DNA from 2 places in the Enterobacter sp. UNJFSC 003 genome. Region 1 is predicted to be linked to the other one. Evidence: predicted binding sites of a transcription regulator. Region 1 holds the regulator's gene; the other holds the start of a gene.
The links. The regulator PhoB, encoded in region 1, activates phosphate uptake and scavenging genes when phosphate is short. The targets are predictions, from matches to a motif close to CTGTCATAAAACTGNCNNAT.
Positions count from the first base shown of each region.

Region 2: a site for PhoB is predicted at 2,803-2,822, ahead of pstS (phosphate ABC transporter substrate-binding protein PstS). Genes of this name have one in related genera too.

Region 1 is NZ_JBAKHK010000003.1:331,130-336,127, forward strand. Features, by position in the region: gene brnQ (branched-chain amino acid transporter carrier protein BrnQ) at 1-97, opposite strand, end outside; gene phoR (phosphate regulon sensor histidine kinase PhoR) at 507-1,802, opposite strand; gene phoB (phosphate response regulator transcription factor PhoB) at 1,824-2,513, opposite strand; gene sbcD (exonuclease subunit SbcD) at 2,701-3,906, shown strand; gene sbcC (exonuclease subunit SbcC) at 3,903-4,998, shown strand, end outside.
Region 2 is NZ_JBAKHK010000005.1:228,132-233,129, reverse strand. Features, by position in the region: gene glmU (bifunctional UDP-N-acetylglucosamine diphosphorylase/glucosamine-1-phosphate N-acetyltransferase GlmU) at 1-482, shown strand, start outside; gene glmS (glutamine--fructose-6-phosphate transaminase (isomerizing)) at 761-2,590, shown strand; gene pstS (phosphate ABC transporter substrate-binding protein PstS) at 2,911-3,951, shown strand; gene pstC (phosphate ABC transporter permease PstC) at 4,032-4,991, shown strand; gene pstA (phosphate ABC transporter permease PstA) at 4,991-4,998, shown strand, end outside.

The DNA of each region.
Region 1 (4,998 bases):
CCATTGGAGGAAAAATGATGTTACCTGCGCCAACGAACAGCGCAAATGTCATAAAGCCCAGCGCGATGATGTCACGCGATTTCAAGTGATGGGTCATAAAACCTTACTGCCTGTGGATGTGGTGTTGAAAACGTTGAGATCTCCGCCATCCCTGACGGGACAATACAGCGGAAAATTTGCTCAATTTCAGCGGGATATGCTCCCGTCCTGGCGTGGCGAAGAATAGTTTTTCGATTTACCACGCAAATACAGTCGGTCTGACAGTATCTGGGGGGCAATTTAAACGCTTATAACGTTTAAAGGCAAGGAGGGATCGTAAAACCAGAACAATATGCCAGCATGAAAATACCAACCAGCACAATCCGCTAAGTATAAGAAAAACCCATGGCTAATCATGCGAACAAAAAAACATCAACCGTATAATATTCACTCGGGTTTTACTTGACTGCAAAGCAAACGGGCCAGCAATGACTGGCCCGTGGCAAGGAAAAGTGACGCGCCTGAATTCAAGCGCTGTTTTTGGCAATTAATCGTTCCGGGATGACGAAGCTAAAACGGGTTCCTTTGCCCAGCGTGCTCTGAATATCGAGTCGGCTTTCGTGGTGATTAACCGCGTGCTTAACAATGGCCAGGCCCAGCCCGCTTCCCCCAGTCTGCCGCGAACGGGCTTTATCCACCCGGTAGAATCGCTCGGTCAGGCGCGGTATGTGCTCAGGCGAAATACCGGGGCCATTGTCCTCAACGCTAAACTCGGCACCCGTTGAGGTATGCTGCCAGCGCACCACAATGTGCGTCCCTTCAGGGGTGTGATTTACCGCGTTATACACCAGGTTAGAGATGGCGCTTCGCAGTTCGTCTTCGCTACCGAGCACCTTCAGGGTGTTCTCTACCTCAAATGTAAGCTCATGTTTTTTATGACTTAAGGTTTGCGCTTCTCGCTCGACCACCCGCAGCATCATCGGCACATCAATGGTGTCTGTGAGCGCAAGAGTGGGTGCTGCCTCAATTTTAGACAACGTCAGAAGCTGTTTCACCAGGCCTTCCATCCGGTGCGTTTGCTCGCGCATGGTATGCAGCGCTTTCTCACGCGGTGCCCCTTCCAGCGTTTGCTCCTGCATCATCTCAAGATAACCCTGAAGCACCGTCAGCGGCGTGCGTAGCTCGTGGCTGACGTTGGCAAAAAAGTTACGTCGCGCCCCTTCAAGCTGGTACATCTGGGTGACATCACGCGCCACCATCAGCCACTGCCGATCGCTGTAGGGCATCACGCGAATTTCAAGATGGTGCCCATTGTTGAGCTTAAGATTGTGCGGGCGCGTAAAGTCACGCTTTTTCAGATACTGCGTAAACTCGGGATAACGCAGCAGGTTAAGGATGTTCTGACCATTATCGTCCGGCCAGCGCAGGCCCAGCAGCTGTTGCGCGAGACCATTACACCAGAAGATGGTTCCTTCTTCCGTGGTCAATATCACCGCATCCGGCAGCGACTCCGCCCCGCTGCGAAAGCGTTTGATCAGGCTTCCCAGCTCGCGACGGCGCTTTTTATTACGCATCTGCATTTGATGCAGACCGTACAGAAGCGGCTCCCAGCTTCCGCTTCCCGGCGGAGGCGTCATACTTCTGTCAACCCATAGCCACCAGGAGAGGCGCAGTAAATTCCAGAAATGCCAGATCAGTAATCCTGTAACCGATGCCAGCAAAAACCACGGTAAATATCCAAGAAAGGCCCCCAGAATGAAGGCCGGAATACAGCATAAGATCAGTTCAAAGACGAGCCTTTTCCATGACAGACGTTCCAGCACGCGTCACACTCCTGTCATTGTTCAGAAACGGGTCGAAAAACGATAACCCGTGCCGCGGACCGTCTGCACCATGCGATCGTGGCCGCTCAGTTCCAGCGCTTTACGCAGGCGGCGAATATGGACGTCGACCGTCCGGTCTTCGACATAGACGTTAGTTCCCCAGACGTTATTCAGCAACTGTTCGCGGCTGTAAACACGTTCCGGATGCGTCATAAAGAAGTGCAGGAGCTTAAATTCAGTCGGCCCCATATCGAGAGGGTTTTCACCGGTCATCACGCGATGTGAGGTGGGGTCAAGGCTCAGCCCCTGCATTTCAATCACCTCTTCCACCGCCATCGGTGAAATACGGCGCATCACCGCTTTGATGCGAGCAACCAGCTCTTTTGGCGAGAACGGTTTAGTAATGTAATCGTCCGCGCCGGTTTCCAGGCCGCGCACACGATCCTCTTCTTCACCGCGCGCCGTGAGCATTACAACCGGAATATCGCGGGTCATCGCTTCACGTTTGATGTGTTTGATAAACTGCAGACCGGAGCCGCCAGGCAACATCCAGTCAAGCAGAATCAGATCGGGCCAGGGTTCATTCAGCTGGTTCACCGCGCTGTCATAATCTTCCGCTTCAACCGGCTGGAAGCCATTTTGTTCGAGCACGAAGCACACCATTTCACGAATTGGAGCTTCATCTTCTACGACCAGAATACGTCTCGCCATACTTTGCCCTGTCTTATCTTATTTAAGTTACAAGTTTGTAATGCGGCGTCATTATGCGTCAGATTTATGACAGATTTATGAAAAACATTACCACCATAAATGGCAAACCGTTGTTTTATTACAGCGGTTATTTTCCGTTCTCTGAAAGTTTATAATCCCCATCATCATTTTTCGCCACGGATCTCTTATGCGCCTACTTCACACCTCGGACTGGCATCTGGGTCAAAATTTTTACAGCAAAAGCCGCGCCGCTGAACATGAAGCGTTCCTGAACTGGCTGCTGGATACCGCCCTGGCGCAGGACGTTGACGCGATTATTGTGGCAGGCGATATTTTTGACACCGGTCAGCCGCCAAGTTATGCACGTGAGTTATATAACCGTTTTGTGGTCAATCTCCAGCAGACGGGTTGTCATCTGGTGATTGTTGCCGGAAACCACGACTCCGTCGCAACGCTGAACGAATCTCGCGACATTCTGGCCTTCCTCAATACCACCGTGGTCGCCAGCGCCGGTCATGCCCCGCAGATCCTAAATAAACGCGATGGCACGCCGGGCGCGGTGCTGTGCCCGGTTCCGTTCCTGCGCCCCCGCGATATCGTGCAAAGCCAGGCGGGGCTCTCCGGCGGAGAAAAACAGCAGCACCTGTTGCAGAGCATTACCGACTATTATCACCAGCAATACGCTGATGCCTGTACCCTGCGCGGTGAACACTCTATCCCCGTGATCGCTACCGGGCACCTGACGACGGTCGGAGCCAGTAAAAGTGACGCGGTACGTGACATTTATATTGGTACGCTGGATGCTTTCCCGGCACAAAACTTTCCCCCTGCCGATTACATTGCGCTCGGGCATATTCACCGCGCGCAGATAATCGGCGGCTGCGAGCACATTCGCTACTGCGGCTCGCCCCTCGCCCTCAGCTTTGATGAAACCGGCAAAGCCAAATGCGTGCATCTGGTGAGCTTTAGCGAGGGCAAACTCAGTGCCGTTGCGTCGCTGGAGGTGCCCGTAACCCAGCCGCTGGCGGTGTTGAAAGGCGATCTGGCCGCCATTACCGCTCAGCTTGAGCAGTGGCGTGGCGTAGAGCAAGCTCCCCCCGTCTGGCTGGATATCGAAATCACCACCGATGACTACCTGCACGATATGCAGCGTAAAATTCAGGCCCTAACGGAAGACCTGCCGGTCGAGGTTTTACTGGTGCGCCGCAGCCGCGAACAGCGTGAGAAAATCCTGCTCAGCGCACAGCGAGAAACGCTCAGCGAACTCACCGTTGAAGAGGTATTTGAACGCCGGTTATCTCAGGAAGAGATCGACGATGCGAAACGCGCGCGGCTTAACGAATTATTCACCCATACCCTGCAGGCGCTCAATGACGAGGAAGAAAACGCATGAAAATTCTCAGCCTGCGTCTGAAAAACCTTAACTCCCTCAAGGGCGAGTGGAAAATCGACTTCACCGCAGAACCCTTTGCCAGCAACGGACTGTTCGCCATTACCGGCGCCACCGGTGCCGGAAAAACGACCCTGCTCGACGCCATCTGTCTGGCGCTCTACCACGAGACGCCGCGCCTGCAGAAAGTTTCTCAAGCACAGAACGACCTGATGACGCGCGATACCGCGGAGTGTCTGGCAGAAGTTGAATTTGAGGTGAAAGGCACCGCCTACCGAGCCTTCTGGAGCCAAAACCGGGCGCGCAACCAGCCGGACGGAAACCTGCAGGCGCCGCGCGTTGAACTGGCGCGCTGCGCGGACGGTAAAATCCTCGCCGACAAAGTCACGGATAAGCTGGAGCAGACCGCAGCGCTCACCGGGCTGGATTATGGCCGTTTTACCCGTTCGATGCTGCTTTCCCAGGGACAATTTGCCGCCTTCCTCAACGCCAAACCGAGCGATCGCGCCGAGCTGCTGGAAGAGCTAACCGGTACCGAGATCTATGGGCAGATTTCAGCGATGGTCTTTGAGAAGCACAAGGCCGCTCGCAATACCCTGGAGATGTGCGAAGCGCAGGCCGCGGGCGTTGTCCTGCTGAGCGAAGAGCAGCAGCAACAGTTGCAGCAAAGTTTGCAGGTACTCACTGACGAAGAGAAAACCCTGCTGGCACAGCAGCAAAGCCATCAGAAAGATTTTCAGTGGCTGACGCGCAATGATGAACTTATCCGCGAGCAGCAGCGCGCGACGGTCCAGCAACAGCAGGCGCAGCAGGCGCTTGCAGACGCGGGGGCTGAGCTGGCTAAACTCCAGCTGGCGCTGCCTGCCGCCCAGCTACGTCCTCTTTGGGAACATCAGCAGGAGCAAGCCGTTCGCCTGGCACAAACGAAGCAGCGAATTGTTGACGTAAATACTCGCTTACAGGCCAGAACCTCGCTGCGCTCGCGTATCCGCAATGGCGCCCTGCGCAGCCATGAGCAACTGCAGGCCGAGTTTTCCACGCTGGCACAGTGGCTGGCAGAACACGATCGCTTCCGCTTATGGGGTCAGGAAATCG
Region 2 (4,998 bases), on a different contig from region 1:
GCGTGATTAAAAACAGCGTCATCGGTGATGACTGTGAAATTAGCCCTTACAGCGTGGTGGAAGACGCCCGTCTGGACGCGGCCTGTACCATTGGCCCGTTCGCGCGTCTGCGTCCTGGCGCTGAGTTGCTGGCAGGCGCTCACGTGGGTAACTTCGTTGAAATGAAAAAAGCGCGTCTGGGTAAAGGCTCTAAAGCGGGTCATCTGACCTATCTGGGCGACGCGGAAATTGGCGATAACGTCAACATTGGTGCCGGGACGATTACCTGTAATTATGACGGCGCCAATAAGTTTAAAACCATCATTGGCGATGACGTGTTTGTCGGCTCGGACACCCAGCTGGTGGCCCCTGTGACTGTGGGCAACGGTGTGACTATTGCCGCCGGAACGACCGTCACGCGTGATGTGGCTGAGAACGAGCTGGTGTTAAGCCGCGTGCCGCAGATTAACAAGCAGGGCTGGAAACGCCCGGTTAAGAAGTAACAGATTTTCGGGATGAGGGGATAACATAATCCCCCTCCCATAAGCAGTACCCATAAAAATAACCCCACTCTCTACAAGGCTCGGGGCGCCCGGAAAGGGCATTACCCAAAGGATTTCGCGTTGGGGCAAGGCGGCAAGCGTATGCGTCCATGGGAGCTTACTTAAGTAAGTGACCGTAGCGAGTACGAGAAGCCAACGCAGCCGCAGCGTGAAAGACGTAGGGTAAATACAGGTCAGCGACAACGCAGGCATCATGCCTAAATTCGGAATCTAAAACTATGTGTGGAATTGTTGGCGCAGTGGCGCAGCGTGATATTGCTGAAATCCTTCTCGAAGGCTTACGTCGTCTGGAATACCGTGGCTATGACTCAGCCGGTCTGGCTGTTGTCGATGCAGATGGTCATATGACCCGTCTTCGCCGTCTGGGTAAAGTGCAAATGCTGGCTCAGGCAGCGGAAGAACATCCGCTGCATGGTGGCACCGGTATTGCTCACACCCGTTGGGCGACGCACGGCGAGCCATCAGAAGGCAACGCGCACCCGCATGTGTCTGAACACATCGTGGTGGTGCATAACGGCATTATTGAAAACCACGAACCGCTGCGCGAAGAATTGAAAGCGCGTGGCTATACCTTCGTCTCCGAAACCGATACCGAAGTCATCGCTCATCTGGTTCACTGGGAACTGGAGAAGGGCGGTACGCTGCGTGAAGCGGTTCTGCGCGCTATCCCTCAGCTGCGCGGTGCTTACGGTACGGTGATCATGGACTCCCGCGACCCCTCCACGCTGCTGGCTGCGCGTTCCGGTAGCCCGATGGTCATTGGTATGGGGATGGGCGAAAACTTTATTGCTTCCGATCAGCTGGCTTTGCTGCCGGTTACCCGTCGCTTCATCTTCCTGGAAGAGGGCGATATCGCGGAAGTAACTCGCCGTAGCGTGACCGTATTCGATACCAAAGGCGAGCAGGTGAAGCGCACTGAGATCGAATCTAACCTGCAGTACGACGCGGGCGACAAAGGCGCTTACCGTCACTACATGCAGAAAGAGATTTACGAGCAGCCGAACGCCATCAAGAACACGCTGACCGGGCGCATCAGCCACGGTGAGGTTGATCTGAGCGAGCTGGGTGCGAACGCGAATGAACTGCTCGGCAAGGTTGAGCATATTCAGATTGTGGCCTGTGGCACCTCTTACAACTCCGGTATGGTGTCTCGCTACTGGTTTGAATCCCTGGCCGGCGTGCCGTGTGACGTTGAGATTGCCTCGGAATTCCGCTACCGCAAATCTGCGGTGCGTCGTAACAGCCTGATGATCACCCTTTCCCAGTCGGGTGAAACGGCGGATACTCTGGCCGCCCTACGTCTGTCTAAAGAGCTTGGCTATTTAGGTTCGCTGGCCATCTGTAACGTTCCGGGCTCTTCGCTGGTGCGTGAATCCGATCTGGCGCTGATGACCAATGCGGGCACAGAAATCGGCGTAGCGTCGACCAAGGCGTTTAGCACGCAACTGACCGTTCTGCTGATGCTGGTGGCGAAGCTGGCGCGTCTGAAAGGCGCTGATGCGGCTGTTGAGCATGACATCGTGCATGGCCTGCAGGCGCTGCCGAGCCGTATTGAGCAAATGCTGTCTCAGGACAAACGCATTGAAGCGCTGGCGGAAGCCTTCTCTGACAAACATCACGCCCTGTTCCTGGGTCGTGGCGATCAGTATCCTATTGCGCTGGAAGGCGCACTGAAGCTGAAAGAGATCTCCTACATCCACGCTGAAGCCTACGCCGCAGGTGAGCTGAAACACGGCCCGCTGGCGCTGATTGATGCAGATATGCCGGTTATCGTTGTGGCACCTAACAACGAACTGCTGGAAAAACTGAAATCTAACATCGAAGAAGTTCGCGCCCGTGGCGGTGTACTGTTTGTATTCGCCGATAAAGATGCCGATTTTGTCAGCAACGACAACATGCACATCATTGAGATGCCACATGTGGAAGAGGTTATTGCACCGATCTTCTACACTGTTCCGCTGCAGCTGCTGGCCTATCACGTTGCGCTGATCAAAGGCACCGACGTTGACCAGCCGCGTAACCTGGCGAAATCTGTTACCGTAGAATAATCACTTCTGGCTCCACCTTCTGGTGGAGCCTTTTATCCTGCCTGGCTTGTTTTTAATCAACTCTTTTGCGTTTTTATTTATGACAATCTGTCATCTTCAGCTACTTTTTCAGTGTCACATAAAGAAAATATCACTGAAAACATATCGTCATGTTAATGCTTAACCTACTGATAATTAACAACAGTTTTGCTTTTTTTTAAGTGAAACTTTCGTTGTCATAAAACTGTCATAATTCGTACATTTATCTGTCACCTGTTTGTCCTATTTTGCTCATCGTAGCCACTTAAACAATGATTTACGAAATCCTTGCAGGAGACATTATGAAAGTTATGCGTACCACTGTCGCAACTGTTGTCGCCGCGACCTTATCTCTGAGCGCTTTCGCTGCTGGAGCAGCAGCAAGCCTGACAGGCGCTGGTGCAACCTTCCCTGCGCCGGTGTATGCCAAATGGGCTGATACCTACCAGAAAGAAACCGGTAATAAGGTTAACTATCAGGGTATCGGCTCCTCCGGTGGCGTAAAACAAATCACCGCAAACACCGTTGATTTCGGCGCATCAGATGCTCCACTGTCTGATGACAAACTGGCGCAGGAAGGCTTGTTCCAGTTCCCGACCGTGATCGGCGGCGTTGTGCTGGCTGTTAACATCCCAGGCCTGAAATCAGGCGAGCTGGTGCTGGACGGCAAAACGCTGGGTGATATCTACCTGGGCAAAATCAAAAAATGGGATGACGAAGCCATTACTAAGCTGAACCCGGGCGTAAAGCTGCCTTCGCAGAATATCGCTGTGGTTCGCCGTGCTGACGGTTCCGGTACCTCCTTCGTGTTCACTAGCTACCTGGCAAAAGTGAACGAAGAGTGGAAATCGAAAGTCGGCTCCGGCTCAACCGTTAACTGGCCAACCGGTCTGGGCGGTAAAGGTAACGACGGTATCGCCGCGTTCGTACAGCGTCTGCCGGGCTCTATCGGTTACGTTGAGTACGCTTACGCCAAGCAGAACAACCTGGCGTACACCAAGCTGGTCTCTGCTGACGGTAAACCTGTTAGCCCAACCGAAGAGAACTTCGCTAATGCCGCTAAAGGCGCTGACTGGAGCAAATCCTTCGCGCAGGACCTGACTAACCAGAAAGGTGAAGAAGCATGGCCTATCACCTCTACGACCTTCATTCTTGTCCATAAAGAGCAGAAGAAGCCGGAGCAGGGGGCTGAAGTGCTGAAGTTCTTTGACTGGGCATATAAAAATGGCGGCAAACAGGCTAATGACCTGGACTATGCCAGCCTGCCGGACAGCGTGGTTGAGCAGATTCGTGCTGCATGGAAGACCAACGTGAAAGACAGCAGCGGTAAAGCATTGTATTAATTTAGTATTCGACGAAAATGGCGGGTGGCGCTTGCGCTTACCCGCCGATTTCGTAAACGCGTTTAACAGAAGAGTGATTTATGGCTGCAACCAAGCCTGCATTTAACCCTCCGGGTAAAAAAGGTGACATGATTTTCAGCGCGCTGGTGAAACTGGCTGCGCTGATTGTGCTATTGCTGCTGGGCGGCATTATTGTGTCTCTGATTTTCTCCTCCTGGCCGAGCATCCAGAAATTTGGATTCTCCTTCCTGTGGACCAAAGAGTGGGATGCGCCGAATGATATCTATGGGGCACTGGTACCCATTTATGGCACGCTGGTGACCTCATTCATTGCTCTGCTGATTGCGGTTCCGGTGAGCTTTGGTATTGCCCTGTTCCTGACAGAACTGGCACCCGGCTGGCTGAGGCGTCCACTGGGTATTGCCATCGAACTGCTGGCGGCTATTCCGAGTATCGTCTACGGCATGTGGGGTCTGTTTATCTTTGCCCCGCTGTTCGCAACCTACTTCCAGGAGCCGGTCGGCAATGTCCTTTCTGCCATTCCGTTTGTTGGCGCTCTGTTTGCTGGTCCGGCATTCGGGATTGGTATTCTGGCTGCAGGCGTGATCCTCGCCATTATGATTATCCCGTACATTGCGGCGGTGATGCGCGATGTCTTCGAACAAACCCCGGTGATGATGAAAGAGTCGGCCTACGGCATCGGCTGCACTACATGGGAAGTTATCTGGCGCATTGTCCTTCCGTTCACCAAAAATGGTGTCATCGGGGGCGTGATGCTGGGCTTGGGTCGTGCACTGGGTGAAACCATGGCGGTGACCTTTATCATCGGTAACACCTATCAGCTCGACAGCGTATCGTTGTTCATGCCGGGTAACAGCATCACCTCTGCCCTCGCGAACGAATTCGCCGAAGCGGAATCCGGGCTGCACGTTGCGGCGCTGATGGAGCTGGGTCTCATCCTGTTTGTTATCACCTTCATCGTGCTGGCGATTTCCAAGGTGATGATTATGCGTCTGGCCAAAAATGAGGGGGCGCGCTAATGGCAAC